3 regions of the Sulfurovum xiamenensis genome follow, and region 2 is predicted to be linked to each of the others. Evidence: riboswitches for the same ligand, from Rfam matches in the RefSeq annotation. Region 2 holds a riboswitch; each other region holds the start of a gene.
What was found. A riboswitch is a leader RNA that binds a small molecule or an ion and turns the genes downstream of it on or off. The one in region 2 is predicted to bind cyclic di-GMP.
Positions count from the first base shown of each region.

Region 1: linked by a shared signal. The riboswitch ahead of thrC (threonine synthase) and the one ahead of PF327_RS09260 (hypothetical protein) in region 2 are both predicted to bind cyclic di-GMP.
Region 3: linked by a shared signal. The riboswitch ahead of PF327_RS01220 (PAS domain-containing protein) and the one ahead of PF327_RS09260 (hypothetical protein) in region 2 are both predicted to bind cyclic di-GMP.

Region 1 is NZ_JAQIBC010000006.1:74,300-76,579, forward strand. Features, by position in the region: gene thrC (threonine synthase) at 1-1,236, opposite strand, end outside; cyclic di-GMP riboswitch class I at 1,485-1,559, opposite strand; gene argB (acetylglutamate kinase) at 1,684-2,280, opposite strand, start outside.
Region 2 is NZ_JAQIBC010000007.1:58,983-61,262, forward strand. Features, by position in the region: gene wbaP (undecaprenyl-phosphate galactose phosphotransferase WbaP) at 1-547, opposite strand, end outside; cyclic di-GMP riboswitch class I at 780-859, shown strand; cyclic di-GMP riboswitch class I at 1,001-1,087, shown strand; gene PF327_RS09260 (hypothetical protein) at 1,220-2,280, shown strand, end outside.
Region 3 is NZ_JAQIBC010000001.1:227,795-230,074, reverse strand. Features, by position in the region: gene lpxD (UDP-3-O-(3-hydroxymyristoyl)glucosamine N-acyltransferase) at 1-317, shown strand, start outside; gene PF327_RS01225 (hypothetical protein) at 367-597, shown strand; gene PF327_RS01220 (PAS domain-containing protein) at 637-1,089, opposite strand; cyclic di-GMP riboswitch class I at 1,168-1,243, opposite strand; gene metH (methionine synthase) at 1,366-2,280, shown strand, end outside.

The sequences.
Region 1 (2,280 bases), on a different contig from region 2:
TTTTTCTCTTAATGTTTTATAGGCTCTCATACATGTGGCTGTATGCGGGTCCATAATGTACCCTTTTTTTGCATATTCGCCTACCACAGCTTCACACTCTTCATCATCTGAGAAAGAGGCATCAAAATCTTCACGCAACAGTGCGAGTTCATCTGTGCTCAACTGGTACTTGCCGTCTTTGGCCAATCCTTCCATCAATTCTTTGGTACGTGCTGCACCGAATTTATCAAACATAATACGTTCAACATTAGAACTTTTCAAAATATCCATAGCCGGTGATTCTGTCTGTATGAGTGTACGTGTTGTAAGATCATACGACCCCTTGGTGATCCAATCTGTCAGAATATTATTGATATTGGATGAGATAAGGATCTTTTCTATCGGTAAACCTGCTTTTTTTGCATAATAGGCACCTAAAGCATTCCCGAAGTTACCACTAGGAACAACCAGATAGATCTTCTCACCCATTTGGATGCTCTGCTTACGTACCAACTCCAGGTAGGAGTGGATATGGTAAATGATCTGGAAGATAATACGCCCGAAGTTTACAGAGTTTGCTGCTGAAAGTTTGATATTTCTCTCTTCCAATTCAGCCTTAAAGTCATCAGAGGCAAGCAGATCTTTGAGAGTATTCTGCGTATCGTCGAAATTACCTTTCACACCGATCACTTTCAGATTTGAAGCATCTTCTGTAACCATTTGCAGTCTTTGAACATCGGATGTACCCCCATCCGGGTAAAGACATGCTACCTGCACACCTTCCTGATCTTTAAAGGTTTCGAGTGTGGCAGGACCGGTATCTCCGCTTGTCGCTGCCATGATAAGATAGTGTTCACCCCTTTTTTGCGCCAATTTACTTAACACATACCCAAAAGGTTGTAAAGCCATATCTTTAAAGGCTCTTGTAGGACCATGGTAGAGCTCAGAGACAAAGCAGTCATCTTCGATCTGGGAAAGCGGTACAGGATTTGAAGGATCATCAAATGCATCATATCTTTTTAACGCTTCTACCAGTACTTCTTTTTCAATATCTATACCAAATTGTTCCAAAAAATCCAATGCCAATGTTTTATAATGGCTGGAGAGATGCCCCTCTAGGTATTCTCTATCTAACGTTGGGAGTTCTTTGGGTACATATAACCCACCAAAACTAGCACTTGGGCTGAGTATTGCTTCTGAAAATGGTACAGATGAAGGTTTCTGTCCGTCATTTCCGCGTGTCTCAATAAATTGCATCTATATTATCCTATGTTTATATGAATGATAATTATAGCTAAATAAGCTAAGGATTATAAGAAATTAGGGGGAATAAAATCTGAAGTAAACTCAAGTATCTAGTATCTATTTGCCCTACAATAATAGGAGAAGAATGATTTAGGGAAAAGAATGTCAACTAATAAAATCATAGAGACAAACAAACACTAAAATACTCAGGTAATAGAAGAAATGAAACTTTCTAATAGATAGAATGAGTTTATATCTCTATTGGTAGTCTGGCGATCTACGTGAGACCCATAACTTTCCGTACCCACCTCGCGATGAACTTGGCTTTTTCAATACAGTATAACCGTATGAAAGAATTATAACACACTTACCTAAGAGAAAGAACTTAAATTCTAAAAAAAATTTAAAAATTTATAATTTTTTATTGTTTTTCTCATTTAACCTATACAATTTATTGCTCTAGAGTTCGATACAGGTCCCTACACCAGAACTGGTCAAAATTTCCAGAAGCAATGAGTGCTCTACGCGACCATCGATGATGTGTGCTTTTTTGACACCACCACGCAATGCTTCTATACAGGCATCCACTTTAGGTACCATACCCCCTTGTATCGTTCCGTCTTCTTTGAGGGCTTCGGTTTTTTCTATACTCAGATTGGTGATCAGCTGCATCTCTTTATCTAACACACCAGGCGTGTCCGTCAAGAACAGTACTTTTCTTGCTTTCAAGGCTACGGCTATTTTGCTTGCTGCAAGGTCCGCATTGATATTGAATCCAGGATGTCCCATCGTACTGCTTCCCGCGATAGGAGCGATCACAGGTATCGCACCGTCCTCAATGATATTATTGACGATCTCAGGATTGACATGTTCGATCATACCCGTATAACCGAACTTTTCAAAATCTTTAGGGATCCCCTTTAAAAAACCGCCATCTTTTCCAGAGATCCCGATCGCTTTAGACCCATGATTATCAAGCAGGGATACGATCTCTTTGTTGATCTCTCCGCTCAATACCATCTCAGCGATACGCATCACCTCTTTAGTCGTTACACG
Region 2 (2,280 bases):
GAGATCTACCATCATCCAAGAACCCTATTACCTTATATCCAAGAAAATGGTTTTTCATCATTTTATCAGCAAATTCTCTTCCTGGCCCATTATTCCCAAGTATAAGAATAGGCTCATACCATATTTTTAAACGATATAAAAGATTTTTACCATAGAGTCTAAACATAGGAAAGATCATCATACTAGTAAGCCACAGTAAGATAATGAATGACATGGATAAATGCTCCAGAAATCCAATAATAAGAGCTATAGTGGTAGATAAAATAAGTGATTTAACAAGAATTCGTGACTCTTCTGAAAAGGTTTCCCTTCTAGAATACAAACCTTCATAGCTTATAACAATTAAATATATGATAGACAGCCAAGCGTAGTCCTTTAAAGTACTAAGTTCAAGGGAATCTAGACTTAACACTTCAAAGGAGATTAATGTACTAAATGCATAGGCGATACCTACTGAAGTAAAAAAAGAGAGTGAATCAATTATAATTAAGCCGATAACAGAAAAAATATCATTTTTCCAAGATTTACGCCTTCTGTCTGTCCACATATAAATCACTCCAAACTACCAAATATTTATATTTTATATTATTACATCATAGCTAAATATATTATATTATCAAAATACAAAATGGTGAAGCAACAGTAATCTAAATTTATATTTCATCAAATAAATTGATTATAAACATATATTTTAATTTTATATTATTTTCAGTTTAATTATGTATTATTCCGGTACAACTATGATTTAAGATACTACTTAATCATAAGTTATATTAATAAAAGTATTAGGCCAAACCTGTTGTGAAGCAGGGACGGAAAGCTTCAGGTCTTTTGAAAAAAAGATAGCTGGGTTGCATTTATTTTGACATATCGTATCTCAAACGATGTCTCTTAATAAATTATAACTTTTATATAAAGTTTATAATCCTAATCCTAATAAAAATTCAGGCATGTGGGTAATATTGAGGTAATGCTCTTTCAATATAATTCCCACCAAGTTAGTGAGAAAAGCTAAACCTATTGTGAAGTAGGGACGGAAAGCCAAGGGTCTCATAATAATGATTCATGAGATAGCCTAGTTGCCTTTGTTGAACACAACAAAGTAATGCTATATTTATAGTGGTTTATTCAATTCTTCATAGAAGAACTCCCTCCCCCTACCTTTCAATATATTTTCTTCACAACAATACACGTTCATACACAGAAGGAATATAAACGAATGTTTAGACTTAACAATATCAAACATAATGTACTTATACTGTCTTTTGCAACATTGCTTGCAGGTTGTGGCGGTGGAGGAACAGCGACTACAACAGATTCAACTACAACAGATCTCACTACAGCCCCAACAGAAAAAGTAGTGAAGATTGATATCATTGTCACAGCTACAGAAGATTCTGCCACCATCGAATGGAATCCCTATGGATATACTACAAAATCTGTAGAGTATGGTACAAGTAATAAGTATGGTTCAGTAGTTACAGTACAAGAAGAAGGTACTGTAACCTTATCAAATTTACAAGCTGCTACAGAATATCACTATAGAACAGTCTCTGAAGATGAGCGAGGTAGACTCATTGTAAGTAGTGACAACACATTTACAACACTTGCAAGTACACAACCGATTGTAACTGATCCAGTTCCTACAGAACCAATTGTCACGGAACCGATCATAACTGAACCAGTGCCAACAGAACCAATCGTAACGGACCCAGCACCAACAGAAACAAACACAACAGAACCGACTGTCACGGAACCAGCGCCAACTAATCCAATCGTAACGGACCCAATTGTAACTGAACCTGCGCCAACTGATCCAGTCGTAACTGAACCGGCACCCGTATGTCAAAGTGGGCCTGCAATGCAACAAGGACAGGTTAAAGATAGTATTTCAGGTACTGGTCTAGCCGATGTTACAGTCACAATTGCCGGATGTACTACAAAAACCGATGCAAATGGATACTATACACTTAATAATATAGTGGTTACTGATGAAGCAGTAGTAAACTTTGAAAAAGAGGGATACCCTCTCGGTAGTACCAAGATCCAGATCACAGAGACATCCGGAGATGGTACAATTTCTACAAATTATCTAGAATATACTATGTATGCCTATAGTGGGGAATGGACTAATGGTAGAGTATGGACTTATGAGAGCCAAAGTGGAGCCACAGGTGGTGCAGTTTTAATACCTGCAGGTACCATTCATACAGATACAGTAGGAAATATCTATAATGGAATTGTTTATAGTCGTTGGACTTTTAAAGATACCATGTCAAC
Region 3 (2,280 bases), on a different contig from region 2:
CCTATATACGTAAAGGTACCAAACTGGATAATCTGATACAGATCGCACATAACTGTGATGTAGGTGAACACACCCTTTGTGCTGCCCAAGTAGGTCTTGCAGGCTCTACGACTTTAGGCAGAAATGTAGTCATGGGTGGACAAAGTGCTACTGCGGGACATTTGGAAGTGGGTGCCTTCGCAACTATCGCAGGAAAAGGTGGTGTCACCAAGTCCCTTGAAGGGGGTAAAACCTATGCTGGTTTCCCTGCTATCGATCATAAAATGTGGTTACGTCTGCAAGCCAAAATGATGGGTTTGCTCAAAGGTAAAAAATAGTCAATTCATTGTAATATAATCTTGATATAAATAATTTAAAGGAGAAGATATGAGTGGCACAGTGACAAAAATAGATGAAATGGGTTTGAGTGGTACAAAAGATGGAAAGATCACGATTACGACAGTAGCAGAACCTTATGGTCCAAAGAGTGAAAGTGTAGCAAGTATCGGTATTTCACTGCAGGCAGGTGCTGAAGAACCGGATTGGAAAGTGCATATTCCTAAAGCAAATATTGATGCAGTGATTGCAGCATTGCAAGAGGCAAAAAAGGCTTTATAGCCTTTGATATACTTTTTGGTTAATGGGTTGTCCCATTAACTACACTTCATCATTTTTCATGACCTTGTATTTATCGAAAGCTCTTTGCATAAGGTCTTTATCTGGGATCTTTCTCCCTGCAATATATCCGATGAGATTTCCGTCATCATCCAATTTAGGTTTGATCCATACAACCACATTGTAATATTTACCTTCACTGGTCATATTTTTGACAAAACCTTCCCAGTAATTTCCACCTTTTATTGTCTCCCATAACTCTTTGAATGCAGCCTTTGGCATATCTGGATGTCTATTTATGCTGTGTGGTGATCCAATGAGTTCTTCTTTCGTATAACCGGTAAGTTCACGAAATTTACGGTTGGCATAAGTGATGATACCTGCCGGGTCTGTCTCCGTGATCATAACACCACCATCAAATGGCACTTCTACATCTACAGGATCTGGTTTTGTGATCTCTTGACCGGTAATAATATTTTTAACTGTTTTTCCCATTTTTTCTCCATGGACAATAGATATGTTGTATTAAAGGTTTTATAGGACACAATGAAGTAAAAATGCAGATCAAATACATTTGGCAGTTTGGCGATCTGCATTGAGACCCATAACTTTCTGCCCTCACTTCACAATGAGTTTAGCCTTATATATGATACATTATATATTATCTATCTATAGCTTATATGGACATAATACACTACCTTACAACTAAGATTTAATCATATTTTCTTCATACTTTGCTACAATTACAGAATTATGATAAAGGGGCGTTTTTTGTCTATTACAGAAACAATCAAATCACTTTTACAAGATCGTATACTCGTCATCGATGGTGCAATGGGTACACAGATACAAGACCTTAAAGTTCCAGCTGAAGCATGGTTGGATGACAAAGGTATATCTCAAGAGGGGTGTAATGAGTTATTGAATGATACAGCACCGGAACTTATAGGACGTATACATAAGCGTTATGCTATGGCGGGTGCCGATCTATTAAAGACAAATACATTTGGTACTATGCCATGGGTACTTGATGAATATGATATGGGTGAACGGGCCTATGAACTTTCTAAAAAAGGTGCGCAGCTCGTCAAAGAGGTATGTAATGAATACGGTACACAAGAATCACCGAAGTTTGTTTTAGGTTCTATAGGACCTGGAACAAAGCTTCCTTCTCTAGGGCATATTCATTATGACGAGATGTATGAGGGGTATAAACTTGTTGCGCTTGGACTTATCGATGGTGGATGTGATGTTTTTCTTTTGGAAACCTGTCAGGATCCTCTACAGATCAAAGCAGCACTTCATGCCTGTCAGGATGCAAATGAAGAGAGAGAAGTTCAGCTTCCTATCATGATTTCTGTGACCATTGAACTCAGTGGTACGATGCTTATAGGTACCAATGCTGAGACGATAGTTACCATACTTGAACCGTTTGATATATTATCGCTTGGATTTAACTGTGGTACTGGACCGGATCAGGTAAAAAAACATCTCAAAACACTCTCTGAACTCTGGCATAGACCTATCTCTATCCATGCCAATGCTGGACTGCCTCAAAACCGTGGAGGGTATACCTATTATCCTATGGGGCCGGATGAATTTACAGAAAAGCAGTTGGAGTTTACAGGATATGATGGCGTAAGCTTTTTAGGTGGATGTTGCGGTACTACGCCTCAGCATATCCAG